One region of the Rhodobacter maritimus genome, then DNA from elsewhere that is predicted to be linked to it. Evidence: riboswitches for the same ligand, from Rfam matches in the RefSeq annotation. Region 1 holds a riboswitch; each other region holds the start of a gene.
What was found. Region 1 has a riboswitch for cobalamin ahead of AC4PTO_RS14225 (TonB-dependent receptor plug domain-containing protein). Riboswitches for the same ligand answer to the same signal wherever they lie in the genome.

Region 1 (9,919 bases):
GCAAAGCGAAGTGTTGACCGGAGGTTCCGCGTCCGCCGCGCCGCACGCGCGAAGCCCTGCGCAAGCGTGACCGGATGATCAAGCGGCTTTCGATCGAGCTTTAGCGCCGCCGCACCGTCGCCATCCATTCCTGCGCGCCCGCCGCCACCGCGTCGCGCACCGCGCGGCCAAGTGCGGCCCCCAGATCGGTGTGCAGCCCCGCATGAGGAAGCGCCTCGCCCGAGATCCGGGCGGCAAGCGCGATGCAATCGGTTCCGGTGCCGGTGGCGCGGCCGGTGGGCAGGTCGAAGCCCGCATCCATCACCGCGGCGGTGCGGGCCTCGGCCGCGATGCTCAGCGCTTCCAGAAGGGCGGGTTCGCTCAGCGCCGCGTGGACCTGCACGGCGATGTTGATCGTGCCCCAGTCATGCCCGCGCCGGTCGACCCGCGCGCCCACGGCCTCGGCATTCGACAATCCGGTCGTGGCAAGCGCCTCGACCCGCAGCCCGGCCTCGCTGGCCGTGGCGTGGTGATGGGCGCGGATATCGCGCGAGGTCAGCAGGCAGACCGCATCGGTGGCATCGCGCGCATCCAGCTCGGACCGAAGCCAGCCGGTCACCTCCAGTTCGGGCGTCAGGTCGGCATTGCGCACCTCGCGCCACAGGATATGGCGGGCATGGACCAGACCGGGGCGATGCACGGCCCAGCTGATCACGCGGTGCAGGGCGCCAAGATCGGCCTCCAGCCAGGGGCGGGCGCAGCGGATCTTCACGGCGCGATGCGCCCCAGGGGTTGAAAGACCAGCCCGTCGGAGGTGTCTTCCAGCCGCGCGCGGATGCCGAAGACCCGCGCAAGGTTGTCGGGCGTCAGGACCGCGCGCGGGGGACCGTCGGCGGCAAGCGTGCCCCGGTGCAGCAGGATCAGCCGCGTGCAATGGCGCGCCGCAAGGCCAAGGTCGTGCAACGAGGCGATGACCGCGCCGCCCGCCGCGGCCAGATCCGCGAAGGTTTCCATCACCGCGATCTGTGCGGCCGGGTCCAGCCCGGCGGTCGGTTCGTCGGCCAGAAGAAGCGGGGCTTCCTGCGCCAGGGCGCGGGCGATCAGGGTGCGGGCCTGCTCGCCGCCCGAAAGCTCGGTGGCGGAGCGGTGGCGCAGCCCCTCAAGCCCCATCCGGGCAAGCGCGCGTTCGACCGCGGCGCGGTCGGTGGCGCGGGTGGCCGAAGGGTGGGCGGTGCGGCCAAGTGCGACGACCGCCTCGACCGGCATCGGCCAGGCGATCTCGCGCCCCTGTGGAAGAAACGACGCGGCGCGCGCGCGTTCGCCCTGCGGCAGGCTGGCAAGCGAGGACTGGCCGCTGGATGCGATCAGGCCGAGCGCCGCGCGCAGGAATGTGGTCTTGCCCGCGCCATTGGGGCCAAGCAGTCCCACGAATTCGCCCGGTGCGACGCGCAGCGTGATACCATGCAGGACCGGGCAGGGACCGCGCGAGACGCCCAGGTCGCGGGTTTCCAGAAGGTTCATAGCACCTCCTTCCGGCTGCGCAGGATCAGGTGCAGGAAGAAGGGCGCCCCGACCAGCGCGGTCAGCACGCCCAGCTTGAGGTCGCGGTCCGGCGCGATCAGTCGCACGGCGATATCGGCGGCCAGAACCATCGCCGAGCCGCCAAGCGCCGAGGCCGGCAGCAGAAGGGCGGGGCGTGCGCCCACCGCGCGGCGCAGCAGATGCGGCACGACAAGGCCGACGAAGCCGATGGCCCCCGCAACGGCCGTCGCCGCCCCGACAAGCGCCGCCGCCGATACCACCAGCAGGACCCGCAGCCGCCCCACCCGCACGCCCATCGAAGCCGCCGCATCCTCGCCCAATGTCAGCGCGTCCAGCCCGCGCGCGACGGGCAGCGCAAGCGCGATGCCCAGCACCATGAAAGGCAGCGCAAGCGTGACATGCACCATGGAACGATCGGCAAGCGAGCCCATGATCCAGAACATGATCTCGCTTGCGGCGAAGGGATTGGGCGAGAGGTTCAGCACAAGCGAGGTCAGCGCCCCCGCCATTGCGGAAATCCCGATCCCGGCAAGGATCAGCACCAGCGTGGTGCCGCGCGGCCCGGCAAGCGCAAGGATCAGCGCGACCGAGACCATCGCACCGGCCAGGGCAGCCAGCGGCAAGGCCAGCGTGAAGGCCGCGGCAAGCCCGGTCTGGATTGCGATCACCGCCCCGAGCGCGGCCGAAGCCGAGGTGCCGATCAGCCCCGGTTCGGCCAGCGGGTTGCGCAGCATGCCCTGCATCATCGCCCCCGACAGGCCAAGCGCGCCGCCCACGAACAGCCCGAGGATCGCGCGGGGCAGGCGCACCTCGCGCATCACCAGCGTGACGGCCTCTCCCTCGCCGCGGAAAAGCGCGCCGAGGCTGTCGGACAGGCCGATCGCGGCCGGGCCGATCAGCAGCGAGGCCGCGAACATGAGCGCGACCAGCGCCGTCAGCAATGCGATCAGGGCGGGATAGGGAAGCCGCATCAATGCCCCCCGTGCAGGGTGGCCTGCGCGGCGCGCAGGTCGGCCGCGGCCCGAAGCACATGGGGCGTGCCGCAGATCCAGTCACGATCGGCCAGGGCGCCGCGCGGCAGTTGCGGGCCAAGCGCCGACAGGGCGGGATGATCCAGCAGCTCTTCGGCGCGCGCGGCGCCGGGATAGCGGTCGCCCTGAATCACCAGATCGGGGTTCGACACGATCAGAACCTCCAGCGGCAGGAACCCGCCCGAGGACAACCCCGCCTCGGCCGTGACATTGGCAAAGCCGGCGCTGGCCAGGATCTGGCCCGCCAGGGTCTGGTCGCCCAGGCTGTAGCCGTTCGCGTAGTAAAGCGCCGCGCGCAACCCCGAGGCCGGCGCGGCACGCAGCGCGGCAAGATCGGCCTCGAAGCGCGCGGCCATGTCCGTCGCGGCATCCTCTTGGCCAAGGGCACGGCCAACAGCAAGGATGCCGGCATGCACGTCTTCCATGCTGGTCGCGGGGTCCAGAACCTCGACCCGCACGCCAAGGCGGCGCAAGAGCGCGGTCGCGGCCTGGTTGGTGTAGCTGCCCGCCAGCACCAGATCGGGCTTCAGCAGAAAGACCTCTTCTGCGGCGCCGTGGTTTTCGGGATAGGCCCCGGCCTCATCGACCATGGCCGACGATACCGGATCGCGCGCAAGGTTTGAGACGGAAATCAGCTGGCCGGGTTCGGCAAGCATCATCGCAAGCTGGTCGGTGCACAGGTTCATCGACACCACACGCCGCGGCGCGTCACCGGCCGCGGCGGGAAGGGCGGGGGCAAGCCCCGCCAGCAAGGCGCATATGAGCGCCCGGATCACCATTTCGCGCTGAGGCCCACATAGGCGGTGCGGCCGCGCGCGGGATAGCCCCAGGCCTCGGAATAGTCCTTGTCGAACAGGTTCACCACGCGGCCGGTCAGCGCGATGCTGTCGGTCAGGTCGTAGCTTGCCGCGAGGTCGACCGTGGTGAACGCGGGCATCTCGGTAACCGTCGCCGGGAAGCTCCACGATTCCCGATCCTTCAGTCCCGCAACGTGGCGCAGGCTGGCGGTGACGTTGCCCCGCCCGCCGAAGGTTTCGAGATCGGCGGTCAGGCCCAGCTCGTGGCGCGGGCGGCGCACGGTCATGGTGGGGTCGGCCACCTCGATATCGAGATAGGTATAGCTCAGCCCGAAGCCGAGCCGGTCGGTCGCCTGCAGCCGCCCCGCGATCTCTACCCCCTCGCGGCGGCTTTTGCCGGGCACGTTGACGCTGCAAAAATCGGGGCCGCAGCTGCCGCTGGCGATCAAATCGGCGATGCGTTCGTTGAAATAGGTCACGTCGATCACGCCGCGCCCGCCCAGAAGCTCGGTCTCGAAACCGATGTCGAAGCCTTCGTTGGTTTCCGGTCCAAGGCCAAGATTGGCCACGGAATAACCCGGAAAGCCATAAAGCTCGATGAAGGTCGGGAAGACCTGCGCGCGCCCGGCCGAGGCATGCAGCCGCACCGGCAGGTTGGGCAGCTCATAGGACAGGCCCAGGTTCCAGCCGGTGAAATCCGCGCCCGCGTCGATATTGTCGTGCCGCAGGCCTGCCTGAATATCCAGCCCCATGTCCAGATGCCCGCGATATTCCAGCGCGTAGGAATTGGTCCGGCGGCTGCGTTCGGCCGAATAGCTGTTGGAATCGTATTCCTTCTGCCGCTCGACCAGCACGTTCAGCAGATGGTTGGCGCTGGCGACGGGCTGGCCGTCCAGCGAAACGCCCATGCGGTATTTCCACGCTGCCGTCTTGCCGTTCAGTTCATAAGGCCCGATAGCCTGATCGAAGCTTTGATCATATTCGACGGAATCGTAGCTCAGCCGGTGCATCACGCGTCCGCCGAAGGTTTCGATCTCGGTCCAGATCTGGCCAGCGACTTCCCTTGTGCTGCTGGTTTCAGTGCTCATGTCGATGACATATTCATCGGCCGAGGTCGCGGTGTAGCTGTTGCCGTCGAAATCGTAATCCTCGTCCGAACGACGCAGGTTGAAGCCGAGTTTCACGGTGTCCGTTGCGCGCCAGTCGCCCGAAAGTTGAAGGCTGCGCCGCTTGGTGCCGTCCTTCTCTCCGCCATCGCCGGAATAGTCATAGCCCTCGTCATCGCGCTCGGCGACGTTCAGGGCGATCCCGCCGCGATCGCCGCGCCAGGTGACATAGCCCTGGATCGCATGGCCGCTGCCCGCCTCGACCATGCCGCCATAATGCAGCCCGCCGTCGCCCTTGCGGGTGATGATGTTGATGACGCCCGCCGAGGCGGCCGAGCCGTAGAACACCGATTGCGGGCCGCGCAGAACCTCGATCCGTTCGATATTGGCGGCTTCGAGCAGTGACAGGTTGTAGTCTGCCCCGCCGCCACGGGCCTCGACCCCGTCGATCAGGATCAGCGTATGATTGGCCTCGGCGCCGCGAATGCGCACGGCGGTCGCATTTGTGCCGGTCGAGGTGACCGACACGCCGGGCATGGCACGCAGGGCGTCCTGCACGGTGCTCAGCCCGCGCGCCGCGATCTGGTCGCCCGTCAGCACGCTGTAGGCGCGCCCATAGGCATCGGCCGCGATCGGCGACAGCCCGCCCGAAACCACGATGGGATCAAGCGCGAAGGCGTCCTGCGCCGCGCCGGTTTGCGGTGCGATGACCGCCATGACTGCAATGAGTGAAAGATGGGACCGGTTCATTTCCAAGCCTTTCCAACACGGGACATGCCCGCCAACAGGTTCATCCGTGGAAAAGGCCCGACAACAGCCCACCACAGACGGTGACTGTCACCACTGCGGAAGGCCGCTGCCCATGCGCACCCCGCGCAGGACATGGGTGATCGCTCCGGCAGGTCTCCTGGCTTGCGGGTCGTCGCTTGGGTGGCCTTCCCGGGGAACTCCCCAGTGGCATTTCCACCGTCGCTCGCCGCTTACAGTTGCGGGGGCAGCCGCGGCATTGCCCGTCGGGCGCACCGCATTCCCTCTTGAACCGGCGATGGGCGCCGGAACCGAAGCAGGTTCAGTGAATGGAGAAGCGCCACGCCGCTGTCAAGAGACTCCGGGTGCGGCCATCATCCCAGGGGCCCATATGGCCCCCGGAAAGGTGGCGCATCAGCGGTTCAGCCGGCGTGGCGCGCGGCAAGGATCTCGCGGCGGCGTTCGACGCGGGCGCGGATCGTCTCGACCGAGGTGATCGGCGTCGCGGCGAAAAGCTGGCGTGTATAGGGGTGCTGCGGATCGGCGAAAACCGCCTCGCGCGTGCCCTGCTCCACGGCCTCGCCCTGGTTCATCACCAGAACGTCGTCGGCGATATAGCGCACCACCGACAGGTCATGGCTGATGAAGACATAGGTCAGCTCGAACTCTTCCTGAAGATCGGCCAGCAGGTTGAGAACCTGCGCCTGAACCGACAGATCCAGCGCCGAGACCGGTTCGTCCAGCACCAGCAGCGTGGGGTTCAGCATCAGCGCGCGCGCAATCGCGATGCGCTGCCGCTGGCCGCCCGAGAACATGTGCGGATAGCGGTTGAAATGCTCGGGCGCGAGACCGACCTTGGCCAGCATCGCCTCGGCGCGCTCGCGCCGCTCGGAGGCGGGCAGGGAGGTGTTGAGTTGCAGCGGTTCCATCAGCACGTCGCCCACCTTCTGGCGCGGGTTGAGGCTGCCATAGGGGTTCTGGAACACCATCTGCACCTTGGAGCGCATCTGCGATGTCAGGCGCTTGCGGCCGATATCGACCTCTTGCCCCTCGATCTTCAGCACCCCGCCGGAAGGCGCGTCGATCAGCGCCACGATCCGCGCGAGGGTGGACTTGCCCGAGCCGCTTTCGCCCACGATGGCCAGCGTCTTGCCCTTCTCGACGGTGAAATCCACGCCCTTCACGGCGCGCACGGTCCTGGCCCTGGCGAACATGCCGCCGGGGACGTGATAGTCCTGCGTCACGGCCTTGCCTTCGACGACGATGCTCATTCTGCGCCCTCCGCGGCCATGAATTCCGAGACGGTGGGCAGCCGGTCGCCCGTGGCGTTTTCCGGCAGGGCCGAAAGCAGCGCGCGGGTATAGGGATGCTGCGGCGCTTCGAACAGGCGCAGCACGTCGGCCTCTTCCATCTTGCGGCCCTTGTATTGCACCACCACCCGGTCGGCGGTTTCCGCCACCACGCCCATGTCATGCGTGATCAGGATCAGCGCCATGCCGTGGGTTTCCTGAAGCTTCATCAGCAGATCGAGGATCTGCTTCTGGATCGTGACATCCAGCGCGGTGGTCGGCTCATCCGCAATCAGCAGCCGCGGATTCGTGGCGATCGCCATGGCGATCATCACGCGCTGGCACTGCCCGCCCGACATCTGGTGCGGATAGGCCTTCAGCTTGCTTTCCGGCTCGGGGATGCCGACGGCGCGGAACAGTTCCAGCGCGCGGGCATGTGCGGCCCTGCGGTCCATCCCGAGGTTCAGCCGCAGCACCTCCTCGATCTGGAAGCCCACCGTGAAGGACGGGTTCAGCGAGGCGATCGGTTCCTGGAAGATCATGGTGATCTCGCGTCCGATCAGGCGGCGGCGCTCTGCGGGCGTCATCGCCAGAAGGTTCCGGCCGTCGAAGGTCATCTCGTCGGCGGTCACGGTGGCGGTGTCGGGCAAAAGCCCCATCACCGCCAGCATCGACACCGATTTGCCCGAGCCGGATTCGCCCACGATGGCCAGCACCTCTTCGCGGTCGACCGAAACGTCGATCCCGTCCACGGCGGTGAAGGGGCCGGTGGCGGTGGCGAATTGCACCGTCAGGTTCTTGATGGTCAGAAGCGCCATGTCAGCTCCGCTTCAGCTTGGGGTCGAGCGCGTCGCGCAGCCCGTCCCCCATGAGGTTGATCGCCAGCACCGAGGTCAGGATGGCAAGGCCGGGGAAGGTCACCACCCACCAGGCGCGCAGGATGAATTCGCGCGCTTCGGCCAGCATGGTGCCCCATTCGGATGCGGGCGGCTGCGCGCCCATGCCCAGAAAGCCGAGCGCGGCCGAGTCGAGCACCGCCGAGGAAAATGACAGCGTCGCCTGCACGATCAGCGGTGCAAGGCAGTTGGGCAGGATCGTGCGAAACATCAGCCGCAGGTTGCCCGCCCCGGCCACGCGTGCGGCGGTGACGTATTCGCGCGCCTTCTCGCCCATTACGGCGGCGCGGGTCAGGCGCGCGAAATGCGGCTGGTAGACAATGGCGATGGCGATCATCGCATTGGTCAGGCCGGGCCCGAGGACCGCCACCAGTACCAGCGCCAGCAGTAGCGAGGGAAAGGCCAGGACCACATCCATCACGCGCATGATGACGGTATCGACCCAGCCGCCGAAAAAGCCCGCCAGAAGGCCGATGATGATGCCGCCGGTTAGCGCGATCGACACCACGACGATGCCGATGAACAGCGAATATTGCGCGCCGTAGATCAGCCGCGAAAGCATGTCGCGCCCCACCGCGTCGGTGCCCAGAAGAAAGCCGGATTTGCCGCCCTCTTGCCAGATCGGGGGTGCCAGAAGGGCGTCGCGGTATTGCTGGGTGGGATCGTGCGGGGCCAGAAGGGGGGCGAAGATCGCCACCAGCACCAGAAGCGCAAAGACCACAAGCCCGGCCACGGCGCCCTTGTTCTGGCGGAAGTAGAACCAGAAATCGGCCAGCATCCGGCGCCGGATCGCGGCATCGCTGAGTTTGACGGTGGTATCGGTCATTTGTGGCGGATCCTCGGATTGATGAGGCCATAGGTCAGGTCGACGATCAGGTTGACCATCATCACCAGCCCGGCGATCAGCAGCAGGCCCGATTGCACCACCGGATAGTCGCGCCGCGAGATGGAATCGATCATCCACTTGCCGATGCCCGGCCAGGAAAAGATCGTCTCGGTCAGGATCGCGCCCGCCATCAGTACGCCGATCTGAAGGCCGATCGTGGTGATGACCGGAATCATCGCATTGCGCAGCGCATGCACGCCCACGATGCGCGCGGGTGGCAGGCCCTTGGCGCGGGCGGTGCGGACATAATCCTCGCCCATCACCTCGAGCATGGCCGAGCGCGTCTGCCGCGCGATCACCGCAAGCGGGATCGTGGCCAGCACGACCGCGGGCAGGATCAGGTGGCTTGCGGCCGAAAGGAAGGCCCCCTTCTGCCCCGACAGAAGGCTGTCGATCAGCATGAAGCCGGTGACCGGCGGGAAGAAATACATCAGGCTGATGCGCCCCGAAACCGGCGTCCATTGCAGGATGCCCGAGAACAGGATGATCAGCAGCAAGCCCCACCAGAAGATCGGCATGGAGAAGCCGACAAGCGCCGCCGTCATCGAGACCTGGTCGAACCACGATCCGCGCTTGATCGCGGCGATCACGCCCACGGGCACGCCGATCACCGTGGCGATGATGATCGCCACGAGGCCCAGCTCGACCGTGGCGGGGAACAGCGCCATGAATTCCGTCAGGACAGGCTTCTTGGTCACCAGGGAATTGCCCAGGTCGCCATGCAGAAGCCGGTTCATGAATTCGAGATATTGCGCCCAGAGCGGGCGGTCAAAGCCCAGTTGCGCCGAAAGCTCGGCATGGCGTTCGGGGCTGAGCCCGCGTTCGCCGGCCATCAGAAGGACCGGGTCGCCGGGCAGCACGCGCACGAAACCGAAGGCGATGATCGTGATCCCGATGAAGGTGGGGACCAGATACAGCAGCTTGCTGAGGATGAATCGGAGCATACCGTCTTTCCTTTGACAGGCGCGCGGGTGGTGTGATCCCCGCGCGCCTGCATGTTGCCTTTGTCCGGCTTATTCGGTCAGGTCGACCGTTTCAAAGGTGAAATCGCCAAGCGGGCTCATGACGAAGCCTTCGACGTTTTTCGCCATCGGCACGTACTGGGTCGAGTGTGCGATGGTGGCCCAGGGCGCCTGATCCTTGAAGATGACCTGCGCCTCTTCGTAAAGCTTCGTGCGCTCGGCCGGGTCCGAGATCTGCTTGGCCTGCGACAGCAGCGCCGAGAAGTCCTCGTTGCACCATTGCGCGCGGTTCGCACCGCCCTCGCCGGTCGAAGCGCAGGACAGAAGGACGCCCATGAAGTTGTCCGGGTCGCCGTTGTCGCCCGTCCAGCCAAGGATCACCGCGCCGTCACGGTTCACTTCGGTGGATTTCTTGAGGTATTCGCCCCATTCGTAGCTGACGATCTCGACCTTGACGCCGACCTTGGCGAAGTCTTCCTGCATCAGCTCGGCCGTGCGGCGGGCGTTGGGCATGTAGGGACGCTGCACCGGCATCGCCCAGATCTTCATGGAAAGATCGGTGACGCCTTCCTCTTCCAGCATCGCCTTCGAGGCTTCCGGATCGTAGGGGTCGTCCTGGATCGCATCGTTATAGGACCACATGGTCGGCGGAATCGGGTTCTTGGCCGGCTGCGCCGCGCCCTG
Region 2 (9,919 bases), 440 kb from region 1:
CTCCATGTCGAAGCCAAGCGCGTTGAGCATGTCGCGCACGGCCTGCATGAAGGGCTCGGGTCCGCAGCAGAACACCTCGCGCTCAAGGTAATCGGGCGCCATCAGGCCCAGCATGATCTGGTTCAGCCGCCCCTGAAACCCATACCAGGTGCGGAAGGGGTCGGGCTCTTCGACGGTGAAGCGCAACTCCAGGCCCGGCACGCGGTTGGCGAACTGTTCCAGCCGTTCGCGGAAGATGATTTCTGACGGGCGGCGGGCGGCATGGACGAAGATGATGTCGGGCATCTCACCCGAATCCCAGGCCCATGTCGTCATCGACATCATCGGCGTGATGCCCGACCCGGCCGAGATGAACAGGTATTTCCGCGCCGGGTGACGATGCGCGCTGAAGATGCCGTTCGGGCCATAGGCCTTGATCCGCATCCCCGGCTTCAAGTGGTCCAGCATCCAGCGCGTGCCGATGCTGTCGGCCTGCGCCTTGACCGTCACCGAAAGCGACAGCGGCCGCGACGGGCTGGACGAGATCGTGTAGGTGCGCTGGACGTTCCCGCCCGGAACCGGCAGGTCCAGCGTCACGAACTGTCCGGGCTGATAGTCGAACCACGCGCCCGAAGGCGCGCGGAAGGTGAAGGTTGCGGTATCGCCGGCCTCGGGCACCACCATGGCGCATTCCAGCTGCTCGGTATCGGACCAGGGCTTGGCTATCCAGTTGAGCTGCGGCATGGGCTTACTCCGCCGCCTGAACGGGCTGGGACGCAAGGCGCCCGGCCATCACCGCGCAATACCAGTCCGTGAACTGGATCACGCCCTCCTCCTGAAGGGGCGAATAGGGGCCCGGCTCATAGGCGGGCGAGCGGATCCCGGCCTGGTTTTCCTCGACGACCTGGCGGTCCTCGTCATTGGTGGCAAGCCAGACTTCGGTCAGGGTCTTGAGGTCGTAATCCACCCCTTCCGTGGCCTCCTTGTTTACCAGCCAGAAGGTCGTGACCTCGGTCTCGGTGGGGCTGACGGGCAGCATGCGGAATACGATGGCGTGATCGGCCAGGAAGTGGTTCCAGGTGTTGGGGTAGTGGAACATCAGCAGGCTGCCCGCGTCGTTGAACGGCATCTGCCCCATCCGTCTGGAAACCGCGGCCTTCGTGCTCATCGTGTAGCTTTCGGCATTGTTGAGCAGCGGGATGCGCGCCAGCCGCCACTGCATCTGCGGATGGTTCACGAAGCGCGAGGGCAGGCCCGCCGCCTCGCAGCGCTGCCAGTGGGCAAGGATGTCCGGGCTGGCCGAGTTCGGCCCGTCCATCGCCGTCATCTTGGGATTGTCCGAATAGGTCCGGCACAGCGAGGGATGCGCCCCGCCGCAGTGATAGCATTCGCGGTTGTTCTCGATCACCAGTTTCCAGTTGCCGTTCTCGATGATGGTCGAGGTGAAGGCCACCTTCGCATCCGCCAGCCCCGAGGGCGCCAGATAGGCCCCGGCGGCCTTGGCCAGTTCGGCGATCGGGGGCGGCACCTCGGCCAGGCAGATATAGATGATGCCCGACAGATCGACGCAATGGACCTTTTTCAGCCCGTATTTCGAGGCGTCGAACCCGTCGCCCATGTCGCGGGCAAAGAGAAGCTTGCCGTCCAGCTCATAGGTCCACTGGTGATAGGGACAGACAAGCTTGGGCGCGTTCCCCGACACCTTGGAGCACAGGCGCTGCCCGCGGTGGCGGCAGACATTGTGGAAGGCGCGGATCCGCCCGTCGCCGCCCTTGACCACGATCACCGGATAGGCGCCGACCTGAACGGTCTGGTAATCGCCGGCCTTCTGCAAGGCGCAGGCGGGCAGGGCGAACAGCCACTCCCGATACCAGACATGTTCCAGGTCGGCCTGATAGACGCCCGGATCGCAATAGAGATTGCGCGAAAGGGAGAAGCTCTTTTGCCGCGCGGCAAGTTCGGCGGCGATCTGGTTCTGGCTCAGCATCTTTGTCCTCGCTGGTCCGTGCCTCCCCGCACGGGTGATCTTCGTGAAACGGCGAACTCGGGAAATACCGGGCGTGCAAGGCCAGGCCCGGCACGCACGCATCGCCCGCCGCCCACCGCGGCCTGATGTCTTTCTGCAAGGCTGGTTTCCGGGCTGCGGGATCGGTCCGTCGACCAAAGGCGCGACGCCTTCCCGGGGGGGTGCCCCCAGTGGCCTGATGTCGCGCCCCTTCCCGTTACCGTTGCGGGGGCAGCGCCGGGTTTGCACCGGCTTCCCAATTCTCCGCCGTTCCCAGCGGCACCTTGCAACGCCAGACTTAATCGGGATTCGAAATATACCTTTTATGGTTGCGACCTGATGTCGCCATATTTCGACAAGTCGACAGATCGCTTTCCGAAAACAAGCCTCCGACTGCAGTACGGGCCACGAACAGAGCCGCGCATGCACCGATCAGGACGGGTGGGGTCCAGCAAAATTCATGAGTTAAGGGGAGATGGTGGTGGTCGCGGTTCCTTCAGATCCCCCCCTCTGCCGCCCTCGTTCCTGTTTGCAAAGAACTTACAGGGGAATCGGCGTGTTTCGAGCGGCAGAGTTGATTCCTGCCCAGGTTAACGGCGTCATTTCAATGTGCTGAGTGGAAAGTGTCTGCGTGTGACAACAGGGAAAGGGTCAGGAGAAAATAAGCGGACAGGGAACGCACACTTGACGGCTTGGCGGCAGTTTCGGTCTTCTTTTCACGGCGATGTCTGTGATGAAGAAGATGTTGCTGCCGCGAGTGAACAAGACAAAACGCGATGAACTTGAGGCGCTCTGGCGGGCGTATATCCGGGGCAGGCGTGACAGCACGTTGACGCAAAGGGAATACTGCGAGGCGCTCGGGTTGCCGCTGAAGCGATTCGGGAGTTGGCGGGCAAAGTTCAAACACGAGGATCCGTGGCTGACTTGTAAGCTGCTCGGGCGATGCGGCGGGGCCTCTGAACATATGAGCAGTGACGAACATCGCTACATTTCGTCCGCGCGGGTCGAACAAGAACAGTGGTCGCCGGAACTTCGGGATGGCGGACAAGCGGCGGATTGTCAAAGAGAGCCGCAGCCCCGGCTCAAGCGTGTCTGGTGCCGCGAAGAAGTACGAGATAGGTATCCTTGATGAAGCCTGCCGGACGATCCCTGTCAGGTACGGGGACCGCTCGATCACCGTGCCGATGGCGCAGGTCATCATCCGCTCGTTGGCGGTCAACACTGCCAAGGGTCAGCATCGGTCGCAGCGGCTTTTGGCCAAACTTCTTTTGTCAACGGAACGTGCCAGCCCGGCGCTAGATGACGCATGCCATGCAACGGCCATTACCTACAATACGGAGTGAGGCGCCGAACTTCATGTTGGCGCCCGGCGCCGCATCGCCGACCTGCCGGTCCCACTCTGCTTTCTCGTCCTTCTTGCAAGGGCCGACAATCCTTGCAGTGCCCTTTTGTATGTCGATGATAATCTGATCAGGATGGGGGAGCAGGTCCGGCAGGTCGGCGACGCCGGGCACCGACTGGTCGGCCGCAAAAGGCCGGGGGGCGGTAGTGGCGCGTGCGGTGTACTTTACTGATCTGTCGTGGAAATGCGCGGGCCGCTCGCTGGCAGATGCGTGACTGCCCAGAGACATCACGGGCGCCGCTGGTTTCGAAGGCAGCGGCGCAGAACGATACAGGCGCGGGGCTCGCCGACTTGCCAATCGCCCTTTTGCTGCGCTTGATGGGGCGAACGGAATCAGGTCAGACATGGGACAAGAGGGTGATGACGCGATCCAACCAGCGGGATGATCTTCTTGCGGGCGCGCGTATCCTTGTCGTGGATGACGAACCCGGCATGCGACATTTCCTGGTCAAGACGCTAGCCCCGCTTTGTCGGGCCGTGGATGAGGCGCCCGACGCCGCAAAGGCAGAGCGCCTGTTGTCCTTTCGCCAATACGACATCTTGGTGCTGGACAACATCATGCCCGGCCAGAAGGGCCTCGACTGGCTGCACGCGCAGCGCGAAGGCGGCGGTTTTACCGACACGATCATGATCACCGCCTATGCCGACCTTCAGACCGCCATCGAGGCGTTGCGTGCGGGGGTGTCCGATTTCCTGGTCAAGCCCTTCCGCTCGAACCAGATCCTGAACGCGCTGCGACGTTGCCTAGAAATGGCGGCCCTGCGACGAGAGAATTTTCTGCTGCGGCGCGAGCTTGAAACGGCCGCGCAAGGCACGCGGCGCAGGGAACTGATCGGATCTTCAGAGGTCATCACCGAGGTGCGGCGTCTTCTGGAAAGGGTCGCACCTCTGTCGACACCGGTGTTGATCATGGGGCCGTCCGGGTCCGGCAAGGAGGTTGCCGCGCGTCACATCCATAGCCATTCAGGGCGCGGCAGTGCGCCCTTCGTGCCGATCCAGTGTGGTGCGATTCCCGAGGACATGATCGAATTCGAACTTTTCGGTCATACCGCAGGCGCCTTCCCGGGTGCGCAATCCGGGCGCGAGGGGCTGTTGGCCTCGGCATCGGGCGGGACCGTATTTCTGGACGATGTCAGCGAGTTGGCGACCAATGCGCAGACCGCGCTATTGCGGGTGCTTGAGGATGGGGTGATCCGCCCGGTCGGCACGGAGCGCGATGTGCAACTCGATCTGCGCTTCGTGATTGCATCTACCGGCGCGCTGGACGAGGCCGTGCGCGAGGGCCGGTTCCGAGAGGACCTTCTATTCCGGCTCAACGTGATCGAAATCGAGATGCCGCCGCTCAAGGACCGGGGAACCGACCTTTTGGACCTGGCGGACCTGTTTCAGACGGAGATCTCTGCCGCACTGAACCTGCCACAGCTCGAAATGCCCCCTGCCGTTCGGTCAGCCATGCTGCGCCATGACTGGCCGGGCAATATCCGCGAGTTGCACAATTTCGTGGAACGGGCGTTGATCTTTGGTCGTTTTCCCGTTGAAACCCTCGGCGAAATCCGCCCGGCCCAGGACATTACCCCGCTGGAGGAAACCGAGAAGCGCGAGATCTTGCGCGCGCTTGAGGCAATGGACGGAAACCGGACGGAAGCCGCCCGCAGGCTGGGGATTTCGCGCAAGACCATCGATCGCAAATGCGCGGCCTGGGGCCTCTGACGGTGTCGCGGCTGGCGGCCTTCCTCGGTTCCGTGCGGGTTCGACTTCTCGTCATTGCGCTTATGCCGATGCTTGTTTTGCTGCCGGTGCTTCTGGGCGGGACGATGTGGCGCTGGTCGAACAAGGTAGACGACATCCTTGTGAACAAGGTCACGGGCGACCTGACCATCGCCGACCAGTATCTTGCCCGCCTGGTCGAATTGTCGGGCGAACAGATCGATGCCGTCGCCCGCTCCGTCGCTATGCAGGACGCACTTGGCACGGGTGTCACGGCGGCCTTCCTGGAGCGCGAGCGGGACCGGCTGGGGCTCGATTTCCTGCGGATCGAGACGGCCGCGCCGACGGCGCAGCACTGGCCGGTGATTGCAGCGGCGCTGACCGGCAGCCTGCTCAGCGCGGTGGACGTGCTGGAGGCCGCCGATCTGGAGGCCCTGTCGCCGGGGCTGGCCGAACAGGCCGAGATCCCGCTCGTTCTGACCCGTGCCGCCGTGCCGACAGATCGGACGATGGAAACGCGCGGCATGATCATCCATTCCGCCGCCCCGCTGACGCTGCCCGATGGTCGTGCCGCGGCGCTGGTCGGCGGGGTTCTGCTGAACCGCAATCTCGATTTCATCGACACGATCAATGCCCTTGTCTATCGCGAACAAAGCCTGCCCGAAGGCAGCCAGGGCACGGCGACGCTGTTTCTTGAGGATGTGCGCGTGTCGACCAACGTGCGCCTGTTCGAGAACGTCCGCGCCCTCGGCACCCGCGTGTCTGCCGAGGTGCGGGCGCAAGTGCTGGATGAGGGCCGAGTGTGGCTCGACCGCGCCTTCGTCGTCAACGACTGGTACATCTCGGCCTATGAACCGATCCATGACAGTTTCGGCGAACGGGTCGGAATGCTCTATGTAGGCTTTCTCGAAACTCCGTTCCGCAATGCCAAGCGCAGTTCGGTCCTTATACTTGGCGGGGCTTTCGTTTTGATCGCGCTGGCCTCGGTCCCGGTCTTCCTGCGCTGGGCCGGTCATATCTTTCGCCCGCTCGAGGCGATGACACGGACCATTACCAAGGTCGAGGCGGGGGATCTTGCCGCGCGCAACAACCCGCCCGATGTCGGCGACGAAATCGCCCAGGTCGCGGGTCACCTCGACAACCTGCTGGACCGTCTCCAGGCCCGCGACCGGGAGTTGCGTGACTGGGCCGAAAGCCTCGAAGCCCGCGTCGCGGAACGCACCAGCGACCTTCAGGCCGCCAACCAGCGGCTGGAACGCACGACCGAACGTCTCATCATTTCCGAGAAATTGGCCGCGGTGGGCGAGATCACGGCCTCGGTCGCGCATGAAATCAACAACCCGGTTGCGGTGATCCAGGGTAATCTCGACCTGGCGCGCAGCACCCTGGGCCCTGAGGTCGACGCCGTGGCAGAGGAATTCCGCCTGATCGACGACCAGATCTACCGGATCGGCGTCATCGTCTCGAAACTTCTGCAATTCGCCCGGCCTGAGGAATATTCCGGCGTCCGTAACCTGATTGTCCCCGGCGAGGTCGTCCGCGACTGCCTTGTTCTGACCCGGCATCAAGCCGAGGCCGCAGGCATCACCTGTGCGCCAGCCTTCGAGAGCGCTGCGGCCGTCAGAATGTCGCGGACCGAGTTGCAGCAGGTCGTCGTCAACCTGATCCTCAACGCAATTCACGCCATGCCTGGCGGCGGCACGCTGACCGTGGCTACCGCGGACCGCGAGGCCTGCGTCGTGATTACGGTGGCGGACACGGGCACCGGAATCGCGCCGGATGTGCTGCCGCGCATCTTCGACCCCTTCTTCACCACCAAACAGGCGCAGGGCACCGGACTGGGCCTATCGATCTCTCAACAGATCGTCATCCAGGCCGGCGGGCGTATCACCGTCTCCTCGACCCCCGGCCGGGGCAGCCGGTTCGAGGTTTCCCTGCCAATCGCCGAAAACACCTGATCCGGACAAAATGACCCGGTTTGCCCCCTTGTGCGACCGATGGCCGGACAAAATGTCCCGTTTTGGCTGTATCAAGGGCGGTTTCGTGGCCAAAGTGTCCGTCTAAGCCGTTGTTTTAATTATATATTTATCTTGACTTTGCAAGACCTCGTGTTCCTTTCTGCGGCATGGCATGCGGTCGCATGCCGCCAATCGGGCCCGCGGTAGGAGGCCGCCGTCCGGATCGGAAAGGGAGGTTAGAACAATGAGCAACGCATCTGGCGGTGCGCTGGGGTTCCTACACAAGAGCCACATCGTCGCCGAACCCGGCTTCAACCGCTGGCGGGTTCCGCCGGCATCCATCGCGATCCATCTGTGCATCGGTTCGGTCTACGCGTGGTCCGTCTTCAACCCGCCGCTGACCCGCGAACTGGGCGTCGTGGCATCAAGTGCCGACGACTGGAGCCTCAGTTCCGTAGTCTGGATCTTCTCAGTGGCCATCGTTTTTCTCGGCCTCGCCGCAGCTTTCGCGGGCAAGTGGCTTGAAGAAGTTGGTCCGCGCATGGTTGGTGTCGTGGCCGCGTTCCTTTGGGGCGGCGGGTTCATCATCGGCTCCTTCGGGATTTCCATGCATCAGCTCTGGCTGATCTATTTGGGCTATGGTGTGCTTGGCGGCTGTGGCCTGGGCCTTGGCTACGTGTCTCCCGTTTCCACCCTGATCCGATGGTTCCCGGACCGGCGTGGCATGGCGACCGGTATGGCCATCATGGGCTTTGGCGGCGGCGCGATGATCGCGGCCCCGGTCAAGGGGTGGCTGCTGAACGTGTTTCAACAGGCGCCCGATTTCCTTGGGGCGCAGGACACGGTTGCCACCGTGGTCGAGAACGGCCGCGTCTTCGCGGAGACCGCCGCCGGGAAGGTCGAGGTCGTGATCGCCTCTGCCGCTCAGGCTGCGAGCTTCGGTGGAGAGGCGGGGGTCTACGTCGTCGGCACCGGCGCAACGGGCGCGGCGCAGACCTTCCTCACGCTCGGCGTGGTCTATTTCGTGGTCATGATCCTTGCCGCGTTCCAGTATCGCGTCCCGGCCGAGGGCTGGAAACCCGTCGGCTGGACCCCCAAGCCCGTCGCCTCGGGCATGGTCAGCGAGAACGACGTCCATATCGACCAGGCGCTCAAGACGCCACAGTTCTGGCAGATGTGGGTCATGCTCTGCTTCAACGTGACCGCCGGCATCGGCGTGATCGGGGTTGCCAAGACGATGATGTCGGAGATCTTCGGCTCGGTCATGCCACTGGTGGTCACGGCCGCCTTCGCCTCGACCTACGTGCTGATGATTTCGGTCTTCAACATGGTGGGGCGGTTCTTCTGGGCATCAACCTCGGATTTCATCGGGCGCAAGGCGACCTACATGTGCTTCTTCGTGCTTGGTACAATCCTTTATCTGTCGATTCCCTATTTCGCCTCGGCCGTGGCCACAAACCCGGCGATGATCTATCTGATCGGCTTCTACGCCGCGACGATGATTATCTTCTCGATGTATGGCGGTGGTTTTGCGACGATTCCGGCCTACCTGGCCGACATGTTCGGCACCATGCATGTGGGCGGCATCCACGGGCGGCTTCTGACCGCATGGTCCACAGCCGGCGTGCTTGGGCCGCTCGCGATCACGTCGCTGCGGCAGATGTCCGTGACCTCGGCCATCAATGACCTGGCGGGAAAGGTGGATGCAGCGGCCTTCGCCGAGAAGTTCGGCGCGCCCATTGCGCAGCTTCAGGAACTGGTGGCGGCCAAGACCGTGACCATCGCCAAGCTGATGGAGATCGCGCCCGAGGGCACGATCGACCCGACCCCTTCGCTATACAACACCACCATGTATTGCATGGCAGCGTTGCTTGTCGTGGCTTTCTTCGCGAACCTCTTCATGCGTCCGGTGAAAGAACACCACCACCATGATGAGCCCGAGCTTCAGGCAGTTCCGGTGGAGTAGGGAGGCAAGCGGGGCGCCATCCAGCGCCCCGCTTCCGATTTCCGCGACCGACCGGCCTGGCGAAGATGCACCTGTCCACCCTGTATGCGGCGGCGTCTTTTTCTTAGACGACCCGCAGATCCTTTCGGGTGTCGGGGTCTATTTGTGTCACCCCGACAGCCACATGGGCCAGTAGTTGCGCGAGGTCCTGGTCCGCGTGCCGCGTGTCTGTGAGCAAGGCCGACAGCCAGGTCCCGGCCTTCTCGCTCTTCTTTCTGGGTGGGGCGCTTCGCAAACGGAGCGCCCCACTCGGGAGGATCAGTCGATCTCACCGGGCAGGCTCAGATCGCCCGACGCGATGTCGAACACATCCGTCACGCAAAGCAGCGGCGCGTGGATGTTTTCATTCACGCGAAGGGCTGCGGTGACACCATCATAACCGGCACCAACCACCTGCTCGGGGTTGGCAAAGGGCACGGTGACGGTGATTTCCGGCCCGTCGAACAGCGGCGTGTAGCCCGGGCTATCGATGAAGATTGGCAGCCCCGGCCATGTCGCGGGCATGGCCGGCGTCGCGCCGTCGGGAATGTCCCGTACACCAAGCGCGCCGTTGCCACAGGCCTCGGTCGGCGTCAGCACTACCCAGTGGCTGTGCCAGAGCCGTCCATCATTCGCAGGATCACCATCACCGCTTTCGTCGAACAAAGGAGTGTCATCGAAATCCGGATGGCTTGTCGCAGCAAGCGCGAGGATGCCGGTATTGCCTTCGAAGCCGACAGTCGCGGGGTCCAGTGAGGTGGGCCAGACATAAGACAACACCGGCGCGCCGCCGAGGGTTCCGACCGGTTTCGGCTGTTCGTTGCCGGCGACGCCGTTCGTGGTCATGTGGAACGTCACAAGACGCCCGTCCCGATGGGCATGGG
Region 3 (9,919 bases), 810 kb from region 1:
GCTGTCCTCCAGAAGCTTCATCACCGGGATCACGCCCGAGGACTGGTTCTCGATGCCTTTGATCGGGGCGCCGTATTCGCGGATATTGCTGAGCAGAAGCGCCACCCCGCCGCCGCGCTTGGACAGTTGCAGCGCCGAATTGATGCCCCGCCCGATCGATTCCATGCTGTCCTCGAGGCGCAGCAGGAAGCACGAGATCAGCTCTCCGCGGTTCTTCTTGCCGGCATTGAGGAAGGTGGGCGTGGCGGGCTGGAACCGGCCCGACAGGATTTCCTCCATGAAGGACATGGCCAGCCCCTCATCCCCGCGTGCAAGCGCAAGCGACACCATCACCACGCGGTCCTCATAGCGTTCGAGGTAGCGCTGCCCGTCGCGCGTCTTCAGCGTGTAGGAGGTGTAATACTTGAACGCGCCAAGGAAGGTCGGGAAGCGGAACTTGCGGGCATAGGCCGCATCCCAGATCCTGCGCTGGAAGTTCTTCGAATACTGGTCAAGGACTTCGGCCTCGTAATAGCCCTCATCCACCAGATAGCCCAGCTTCTCGTCCAGCGAGTGGAAGAACACCGTGTTCTGGTTCACATGTTGCAGGAAATACTGCCGCGCCGCCATGCGGTCGGCATCGAAGCGGATTTTCCCCTCGGCATCGTAAAGGTTCAGCATCGCGTTCAGTGCGTGGTAATCCTGCACACCGTTCAAGGCATCGTCGAGCATGGCGCGTTCCCCAGTTTCTCCAGACCCGCGCGCAGGCGGGCGATATCCGTCTCGAACCCCGCCAGTTCGAACTTGCAAAGCAGCGGGACATTGCATTTGCGGGCGATGATGTCGCCCGAGATGGCGTAAAGCGTGCCGAAGTTGCGGTTGCCCGACCCGACCACCCCGCACAGAAGGGCGCGCCGGGCGGGATCGTTCAGGAAGCGGATCACCTGTTTGGGGACCGCCCCGTTCCCCGCGCCATCGGCATAGGTGGGGCAGATCAGGACATAGGGCCGCGCGGGTGCGGGCATCGGCTCCCCGGCCCGAATCGGGATGCGCAGGGCCGGAAGGCCAAGCCGCGCGACGAAGCGCTGCGTATTGCCCGAGCGGGAGGAGTAATAGACGATCCCCGGCCCGCCCGCCGCAGCGGGGGGCCCTGCAACCGGATCCGCACCCATCGTTCAGCCCAGGCGCGAGATCATGTCGGGACGAAAGCCCGACCAGTGATCCGTGCCCGCCACCACCACGGGGGCCTGCCGGTAGCCAAGCCCGGTGACGTGATCCATCGCGGCGTCATCCTCGGTCAGGTCGACGATGTGATAGGAAATGCCCCGCGCATCCAGCGCGCGGGTGGTGGCGGTGCATTGCACGCAGGCGGGTTTGGAATAGACGGTCACGCTCATCTCGGTCCTCTCGTTCTGTGCCTGAAGTCGAGGACGCGAAGGCGGAAAGGGGCGAAAGCCGGTCCGCTTCAACACGCCCCCGAACCCTCCGTTCGTGGTCATTGTCATGCTGCGGCAGGTCTCCTGACTTCGCGGGTCATCGCTTGGCCGGCCTTCCCGGAACGGTTTGTCCCAGTGGCATGTTCAGCCTTGCTCGCCGCTTACAGTTGCGGGGGCAGCGCCGGAATTTCACCGGCTTCCCTCTTAGCCACCGACACGAGTCGATGGAACCGAAGCAACACTATATAGATAGGGATGCACCATCGCTGTCAATATGCTGTGGTTGCGCCGGGCAACCTTATGCGGATACGGGCGCCATGTGCGCGCTTTCGGTAGGTATCCGGCCCGGGATATGGCTGACCTGCCCGGCGGGATGGCCGGTTTTGAAAAAATGCAGTCAAAGATTGTGACTCTGGAAAATATGATACAAGCTTGGCGTTCCGGTGCAGGCTTTGCGCTTGTCATCCGCATGGCCGACAGCACCTGTGCATGAGTTTCGGAGGAGGAGACGATAATGCCCAGAGAAACTATTTTCGGCGTCACGCTTGTGGCGGCGGGCGTGCTTTTGGCCGGCCCGGTCCTGGCGCAGGGCGATTGCCCCAACCGTGGCGATCTTGATGCGATCTATTGCGATGCGGATGGCGACATGGTTGCCGATGCGCCGACCGATGCGGGCCAGTTGAAAGACCCCGGCACGCTGGTCTTCGCTTATACGCCGGTGGAGGACCCGGCGATCTACGAAGATATCTGGCAGCCGTTCATCGACCATCTCGAAACGGTTACCGGCAAGGACGTGCAGTTCTTCGCGGTGCAGTCGAACTCGGCCGAGGTCGAGGCGATGCGCTCGGGCCGGTTGCATATCGCGGGTTTCTCGACCGGGCCGACGCCCTATGCGGTGAACCTTGCCGGCGCAGTGCCCTTTGCGATCATGGGCTCGGATGATGGGCGCTTCGGCTATACGCTGCAGGTCTATACGCAGGCGGACAGCGACATCAAGGAAATGCCCGACCTGGCGGGCAAGCGGGTGGCGCATACCTCGCCCACCTCGAATTCGGGCAACCTTGCGCCGCGCGCGCTGTTTCCCGCGCTCGGGGTCGAACCCGACAAGGATTACGAGGTGAGCTATTCGGGCAGCCACGACCAGTCGATGCTGGGGGTGGTCGCGGGGGATTACGATGCCGCGCCCGTGGCCTCGGAAGTGGTCGAACGGATGGCCGAACGCGGGCTTTACGACCCGGCCGAGGTGCGCATCGTCTGGGAAAGCGATCCGTTCCCGACCACCTCTTACACCTATGCGCATGACCTGACCCCCGAACTGAAGGCGAAGATCGAAGAGGCGTTCTTCTCGTATGATTTCGCCGGAACCGCGCTGGGCGAGGAATTCCAGGGCGTCAGCAAGTTCATCCCCATCACCTATCAGGACCAGTGGGCCGTGATCCGCCAGATCCAGGCCGCCAATGGCGTGCAGTATACGCCCGAGGGCCTTGCAGCCGAGTGATCGGCCAAATCACGGACAACCCGGCCGGAAACGGCCGGGTTCAGGCATGAGGGCGCATCTGGATGTTGAAGATCACCAATCTTGTGAAACGCTACGGCGATGGCGAACCGGTGCTGAAGAATCTCGACCTGACGATCGAGGGGGAAAGCGTCGTGTCGATCATCGGCTCGTCGGGGGCGGGCAAGTCGACGCTGTTGCGCTGCATCAACCGGCTGGTCGAACCGACCTCGGGCAGCATCGTCCTGAACGGCACCGAACTGACAAGCCTGCGCGGACGCGGGCTGCGCGCGGCACGGCGCAAGATCGGCATGGTGTTCCAGGGCTTCAACCTTGTTGATCGTCTGACGGTGATGGAGAACGTCCAATCCGGCCGCCTTGGCTATATCTCGACCTGGGCGGCGGTGATGCGGCGCTATCCCACGGCGGATATCCGCCGCGCCTATGAACTGATGGAGCGGGTCGGCATCGCGCATTATGCCGACAAGCGCGCCGATGCCCTTTCGGGCGGCGAGCGGCAGCGCGTGGGCGTCGTCCGCGCGCTGATGCAGCAACCCGAAATCCTTCTTGCGGACGAGCCGACGGCCTCGCTCGATCCCAAGACATCCGAGCAGATCATGGGCCTTCTGCGCGACCTCTCGCGCGAGCTGCGCCTGCCGGTGGTGATCAATATCCATAACGTGCACGAGGCAAAGGCCTATACCGACCGGATCGTCGGTATGCGCTACGGGCGGATCATCTTCGATGACCTGCCCGGCGCCCTGGACGAGGACGCGATGGAGCAGATCTATTCCGGAAGCCCCGCCGCCGACCGCGCCGGCGCCATGCAGGCCGCGTCATGAGCACGGCGCGCGACACCTGGCGCCGCCCGCCCTTCATCGCCAACCCGCTGCTGCGCTGGGGGCTTTATCTTGGCGTGGCGGTCTATGTCGTCTGGGTCGTCGCCACTCTGCCGGTGGACTGGAACCGCATCAGCGAGGGGCTGACCCGCGCCGGGCGCATCTTCGGCGGCGCCTTCCCCCCCAGCTTCGAGCGCAGCGGCCTTTTGATCGACGGCTTTCTGGAAAGCCTGAAGATCGCGGTTCTGGCCACCGCGATCGGGGTTCTGGTCTCGATCCCGATCGCCTTCACGGCGGCGCGCAACGTGGCGCCGCTGCCGGTGTTCTATCTGGGCCGCGCGCTCATCATCCTTGCGCGCAGCTTCCATCCGGTGATCGTGGCGATCATCTTTGTGAAGGCCGTGGGCTTTGGCCCCTTTGCGGGCGTGCTGACGCTGATCGTCTATTCCATCGGCTTCGTCGCCAAGATGCTGGCCGAGCGCATCGAAGAGATCGACTTCGGCCAGGTGGAGGCGATGCGCGCCGCCGGTGCCCCCTATCTGTCGACGTTGGTCTACGCGATCTTTCCCCAGATCATGCCGCGCCAGATCGGGCTGACGATCTATCAGCTTGACAGCAACCTGCGTGCCTCGGCCGTGGTGGGGATCGTCGGGGCAGGGGGGATCGGCTCCACGCTGGCCAATGCCTTCGGGCGCTATGATTACGACTTTGCGCTTGCCATCACCATCGTGATCGTCGGGGCCATCCTGATCTCGGAAGGTGTCAGCGGCCAGATCAGGAAGCGGCTATGACGAAACCCGCCCCCATGCGCGACGACTGGACGCGCTTCACCCTTGCGCAGCGCATGCAGCGCTATGCGATCTTTGCCGCCTCGGCGCTGGTCATCGGCTGGTCGATCTCGTCGATCGACGTGATCTGGGCCTGGGTCTGGGACGCGCCCGAGCAGATGGGCGATCTGTTCGTGCGGATGTATCCACCCGATCCGTCCAATCTACGGCGCATCCTTCAGGTGTTGTGGGAAACGGTGAACATCGCCACCATCGCCACCGCCATCGCGGTGATCGTGTCCTTGCCGGTGGCCTATCTGGCGGCGCAGAACACTACGCCCAACCGGGCCACGCTGTGGCTTGGGCGGCTGATCCTTGTCACCTCGCGTTCGGTCAACACGATCATCTGGGCGCTGTTGTTCGTGGCGATCTTCGGGCCCGGCGTCGTGGCCGGGATCGTGGCGATCATGTTCCGCTCGGTCGGGTTCGTGGGCAAGCTTCTGGGCGAGGCCATCGAAGAGATCGACAAGCGCCCGGTCGAGGCGCTGGAGGCCACGGGCGCCTCGCGCTTCAAGGTTATCGCCTATGCCATCGTGCCGCAGGTCATGCCCACCTTCTGGGCCGTCAGTATTCTTCGCTGGGACATCAACCTGCGCGAATCCACCGTTCTGGGCCTGGTCGGTGCGGGCGGCATCGGGATCGTGCTGCAAGGCGCGATCGACACGTTCAACTGGCGCGAGGCGGCAACCATCCTGATCGCGATCCTCCTTCTCGTGATCGTGGGCGAGGTCATCTCGGCCTTCCTGCGCCGCCGGATCCTGTAGGCGTGGCGGGGATGGCGGACGGGCTTTGGGCCTTCGAGGCCTATCAGGCGGTGCGCGGGCGTCTGCCGCAGGCCCGCTTTGGCGGCCCGCCGGTCCGGGCCGCGACGCTGGAGGCGGTGGCCGCACCTTTCGATCTGATCCTGCTTGATGCTTACGGCGTGCTGAACGTTGGGGAAACGCCGATCGCGGGGGCGGCCGACCGCATCGCGGCGCTGCGCCGGGCGGGCAAGGCGGTGATGGTGGTGTCGAATTCGGCCGGCTATCCCAAGCGGATGATGATGCAGCGCTATGCCCGGCTGGGTTTCGATTTCACCGAGGCCGAGGTCACCACCAGCCGTGAGGCGCTTTTGCACCATCTGGCCGGGATGCACGCGCGCCGATGGGCGATGATGCTGAACCCCGCGCAGGGGATGGAAGAGCTTGAGGCGTTTGATTGTGCGTTTCTGGCCGACGATCCGGCGGGATATGCACGCGCCGAGGGGTTTTTGCTGATCGGCTCGGACGGCTGGACCGAGGCGCGCCAGGCGATGCTTGAAGGGGCGCTGCGTGCCCGCCCGCGTCCGGTTCTGGTGGGCAATCCCGATATCGTCGCGCCGCGCGAAACCGGCCTCTCGCGTGAGCCGGGGCATTTCGCGCACCGGCTGGCGGAACTGGCCGGGGTGACCCCGGTCTTTCTGGGCAAGCCTTTCGCCGACATCTTCCGCCTTGCCCTGTCGCGTGCGCCCGCCCCGCCCGATCCGGCGCGGGTGCTGATGGTGGGCGACACGCTGCATACCGACATCCTTGGCGGGCGGCAGATGGGCTTTGCCACCGCCCTTGTCACCGATTTCGGCGCGCTTGCCGCGATGGATGTCGATGCGGCCATCGCGCGATCGGGCATCGTGCCGGATTTCGTCATCAACCGAATCTAGGCCCCCGGTGGCGGGAACAAAGGCAATCGTGCGCCTCGGGCGGACCGGTCACCCCGTTCCGGGCCAAGGGAACCGGGTGGCGAGGTTTGTCGTTTCCTTGCCAGATGACGGAGGACGCAATGCGAAGACTTCTTATGACAGGCGCGGCGCTTGCCGCGCTTTCGCTGCCGGCGGCAGGGGCCGATCTGGCTTTGCTGCTGGCCAATCAGGATTATGCGACCCTGCCCGATGCAAAGGACAAGGTTCTGTCCGACGATTTGCGCGGCGCATTCGAGGCAGCGGGTTTCACCGTTCTGTCAGAGGATGACGCCGATCGGGGCGAGGTGCAGGCCCGCCTGATCCGCTTCATCTCCGAGGCCCCGGAAAGCGAACGGCTGGTCGTGGTGCTGTCGGGGTATTTCCGGCATTCGGACCGGGAAAGCTGGCTTGTGCCGGTCGAGGCGAAGACCGCCGATTTCGCGGAAATGCTTGAGCGCGGGCTGCCGCTTTCGGCGGTCCTGACGATTCTGGCGGGTCATCCCGGGAAGGCGCTTCTGGTGCTTGGAGCGGTTGATACGGAGGATACGGAAGGGGTGGAGGGCCTGGTGATGCCGGGCCTTGGCGCACTTGAAATCCCTCAAGGTGTAAGTGTTCTAAGCGGCACGCCTGCAGAGGCGGCCAAGTTCCTGAGCGGTGATTTTTTGCAACCCGGTGCCGCGCTGGATCTTGCGGCGGGGCAGGCGGGGCTGCGTGCAGCGGGCTTCCTCCCGGCCGGCCATGCGCTGATCGCGGCGGCGCCGGGGGTGGCTGCAACCTCTCCGCCGCCGCCCGCCGATCCCGAGCAGGCCTATTGGGATCTGGCAGAGCGTGAAGATACGATTGAGGGGTATCAGCTTTACTTGGAACGCCATGCCAAGGGGGTGCATGCCGATCAGGCCCGCGCCAGGATCGCCGCGATAAAGGCCGAACCCGAACGCGCGGCCAAATCTGCCGAAGACGCGCTGAACCTGTCGCGCGACCAGCGGCGCGAGATCCAGCAGAACCTGACCGTGCTCGATTTCGACCCCAGGGGGGTGGATGGAATATTTGGCCCCGGCTCGCGCGCCGCTATTGCGCGTTGGCAGGCGGCCGAGGGTTTCGAAGCCAATGGTTTCGTGACCCGTGAACAGATCACGCGCCTGTCCGCGCAGGGCGAAACCCGCGCCGCTCAGCTGGAGGCCGAAGCCGCCGAACGCCGCGCCGAGCAGGAGCGTCAGGATCGGATCTATTGGGAACAGACTGGCGCGGCTGGAGACGAAGCGGGGCTTCGGGCCTACCTTAAGAAGCATCCCGACGGGGCCTTCGCCGATCTTGCGCAGGAACGCCTTGCGGTGTTCGAGGCCGAGCGGCGCGAACAGGCCGAGGCGGCCGACCGGACCGCCTGGGACAATGCGGTGAAGCTTGATACCGTTGCGGGCTACCGCGATTACCTTGCGGCGACCGGCGCGGCCGCCTTCCGCGAAGAGGCCGAGGCGCGCATCGCAGCGCTTGAGACCGAAGCGGCCGGTGCCGCCACGATCGAACAGGCGCAGGCCGGGGAAGATGCGCTCAACCTGCCCGGCGTGGCGCGCACGCTGATCGAATCGCGCCTGGCGCAACTTGGCCTGAAGCCGGGCAAGGCCGACGGGACGTTCGACGAGGATACGCGCCGCGCGATCCGCCGCTACCAGCATTCCGGCAACCTTCCGGTGACCGGCTATCTGGACCAGGCCACCGTGGCGCAACTTCTGGCGGGCAGCATCGGGTTGCGCTGAACATGAAAAGGCCGCGGCGGTTTTCCCGGCGCGGCCTGTTCGATCACTGGCTCGAAGCGCTTAGCCCTGGCGGGCCTTGAAGCGTTTCTGCGTTTTGTTGATCACATAGACGCGGCCCTTGCGGCGCACGATCTGGCAATCGCGATGACGCTGCTTGAGCGAGCGGAGCGAGTTACGGACCTTCATCGGTCTTCTCCTATTCGCGGCGCGCGTGCGCCTTGAAACCTGTGTCCCCTTTCGGGAACGGTGAAAATGGTGGGCGGTACTGGGATCGAACCAGTGGCCACTACGATGTCAACGTAGTGCTCTACCGCTGAGCTAACCGCCCACGCCGTCTGATTCCGCCTTGCCCAAATAACAAGGACGCGGGCGGAACCGCGTCGGTCTGGCGGTCTATAAAAGGAGTCGGCGCACCTTTCAAGAGGGTATTGGCCTGAAAACAATTCGGTGTAGAGTCCCGACAAAGCGCAGGATTTCCATTGGCCAGTTCCTTGATCGACCCGCCTTTCCAGTTGTTCCTTCCCGATCGCCCGGAAGCGGGGGTCGTCTTCGCCTCGCCCCATAGCGGGCGGGACTATCCGGCGGACCTGCTGCGGCGCACGACGCTGGACGCGTTGCGGCTGCGCTCGTCCGAGGATGCCTTTGTCGACCTGCTCCTGCGTTCGGCGCCCGGATTCGGCGCGCCGCTGATTGCCGGGCGGGTGCCGCGGGCCTTCGTCGACCTGAACCGGGGCGCGGATGAGCTTGACCCCGCGCTGATCGAGGGGGTGCGCCCCAGGCTTCTCAATCCGCGGGTGGCGGCGGGGCTGGGGGTGATCCCGCGCGTGGTGTCCGGCGGGCGGGCGATCTATTCGGGCAAGATCCCGCTGGCCGAGGCCGAGGCCCGGATCGCGGGTTATTGGCGCCCCTATCACGACCGTCTTGCCGCCCTGATGGAGGCCGCGATGCGGCGTTTCGGGCAGGCCGTCCTGATCGACATGCATTCCATGCCGCACGAGGCGCTTGACGGGCTTGGCCCCGACCGGCCCGAGGTGGTTCTGGGGGACCGCTACGGCTCCAGCGCGGCGCCGGGCGTGATCGCGCAGATCGAGGCCGCCTTCCTGGCCGAGGGGTTCCGCGTGCGCCGCAACGCGCCTTTCGCGGGGGCCTATGTCACCCAGACCTATGGCTGCCCCGCGCGCAACTGTCACGCAGTGCAGATCGAGATCGACCGCGCCCTTTACATGGACGAGGCACTTGTGCGTCCGCTGCCCGGTTTCGATGCGTTCGAAGAGCGTCTGTCGCGGGTTCTGGGGCGCATGGTTGCGGGGCTGCGCGGCACGGCGCGGCTTGCGGCCGAGTGATCAGCCCTTGCCGGACGGGCCAAGGCCGCGCCCCTTGATGATGGCATCCTTGCCGAATTTCGCGCGAATCCGGTCCACGGCGCGTTCGGCCCCGGCCCGGCGCGGTGCCGCCGGGTCCAGCAGATCGCCGATCGGGTCGTGATCGGCGGCGGGGCCCAGCTCTGAAAAGCCGATTCCGATCAGGCGGAAGGGCCCCGGCTCGGTGATCCCGGCCAGAAGGTCGGTGCCCGCGCGAAACAGTGTGTCTGCAAGCTGCGACGGCTCGTGCAGCCCGTGCTGGCGCGTCATGAGCGAGAAATCCGCGCGCCGCAGCTTGAGCGTGACGGTGCGCCCGGCAAGCCGCTTGGCCTTCATCCGCGCCGAGACGGTTTCGCACAGATGCCAAAGCTGGGCCGCAAGCGCCTCGCGGTCGGCGATGTCGGTGTTGAATGTCGTCTCGTTCGAGACCGATTTCATCGGCGCATCGGGCAGGACACGGCGCCCGTCCTGCCCATGCGCAAGCTGCCACAGCCGTTCGCCCTGCGCCCCGAAGCGCCGGATCAGGCTGCTGCGG

Region 2: linked by a shared signal. The riboswitch ahead of AC4PTO_RS12050 (aromatic ring-hydroxylating oxygenase subunit alpha) and the one ahead of AC4PTO_RS14225 (TonB-dependent receptor plug domain-containing protein) in region 1 are both predicted to bind cobalamin.
Region 3: linked by a shared signal. The riboswitch ahead of nrdH (glutaredoxin-like protein NrdH) and the one ahead of AC4PTO_RS14225 (TonB-dependent receptor plug domain-containing protein) in region 1 are both predicted to bind cobalamin.

Annotation. Positions count from the first base shown of each region.
Region 1 is NZ_CM179095.1:2,794,767-2,804,685, reverse strand. It holds gene AC4PTO_RS14245 (adenosylcobinamide amidohydrolase) at 101-751, opposite strand; gene AC4PTO_RS14240 (ABC transporter ATP-binding protein) at 748-1,500, opposite strand; gene AC4PTO_RS14235 (FecCD family ABC transporter permease) at 1,497-2,492, opposite strand; gene AC4PTO_RS14230 (ABC transporter substrate-binding protein) at 2,492-3,331, opposite strand; gene AC4PTO_RS14225 (TonB-dependent receptor plug domain-containing protein) at 3,325-5,205, opposite strand; cobalamin riboswitch at 5,336-5,533, opposite strand; gene AC4PTO_RS14220 (dipeptide ABC transporter ATP-binding protein) at 5,625-6,473, opposite strand; gene AC4PTO_RS14215 (ABC transporter ATP-binding protein) at 6,470-7,309, opposite strand; gene AC4PTO_RS14210 (ABC transporter permease subunit) at 7,311-8,213, opposite strand; gene AC4PTO_RS14205 (ABC transporter permease subunit) at 8,210-9,217, opposite strand; gene AC4PTO_RS14200 (ABC transporter substrate-binding protein) at 9,287-9,919, opposite strand, start outside.
Region 2 is NZ_CM179095.1:2,357,822-2,367,740, reverse strand. It holds gene AC4PTO_RS12055 (FAD-binding oxidoreductase) at 1-723, opposite strand, end outside; gene AC4PTO_RS12050 (aromatic ring-hydroxylating oxygenase subunit alpha) at 728-1,966, opposite strand; cobalamin riboswitch at 2,089-2,286, opposite strand; gene AC4PTO_RS12045 (hypothetical protein) at 2,589-3,212, opposite strand; gene AC4PTO_RS12040 (DUF5681 domain-containing protein) at 3,100-3,327, shown strand; gene AC4PTO_RS12035 (hypothetical protein) at 3,280-3,615, opposite strand; gene AC4PTO_RS12030 (sigma-54-dependent transcriptional regulator) at 3,747-5,096, shown strand; gene AC4PTO_RS12025 (sensor histidine kinase) at 5,165-7,051, shown strand; gene AC4PTO_RS12020 (OFA family MFS transporter) at 7,296-9,017, shown strand; gene AC4PTO_RS12015 (hypothetical protein) at 9,315-9,919, opposite strand, start outside.
Region 3 is NZ_CM179095.1:102,435-112,353, forward strand. It holds gene nrdE (class 1b ribonucleoside-diphosphate reductase subunit alpha) at 1-711, opposite strand, end outside; gene nrdI (class Ib ribonucleoside-diphosphate reductase assembly flavoprotein NrdI) at 693-1,151, opposite strand; gene nrdH (glutaredoxin-like protein NrdH) at 1,155-1,376, opposite strand; cobalamin riboswitch at 1,473-1,665, opposite strand; gene AC4PTO_RS00460 (hypothetical protein) at 1,768-1,908, shown strand; gene phnD (phosphate/phosphite/phosphonate ABC transporter substrate-binding protein) at 1,930-2,913, shown strand; gene phnC (phosphonate ABC transporter ATP-binding protein) at 2,976-3,752, shown strand; gene phnE (phosphonate ABC transporter, permease protein PhnE) at 3,749-4,540, shown strand; gene phnE (phosphonate ABC transporter, permease protein PhnE) at 4,537-5,340, shown strand; gene AC4PTO_RS00485 (HAD-IIA family hydrolase) at 5,352-6,251, shown strand; gene AC4PTO_RS00490 (peptidoglycan-binding domain-containing protein) at 6,371-8,023, shown strand; gene ykgO (type B 50S ribosomal protein L36) at 8,084-8,209, opposite strand; tRNA gene AC4PTO_RS00500 (tRNA-Val) at 8,277-8,351, opposite strand; gene AC4PTO_RS00505 (N-formylglutamate amidohydrolase) at 8,503-9,366, shown strand; gene AC4PTO_RS00510 (DNA polymerase IV) at 9,367-9,919, opposite strand, start outside.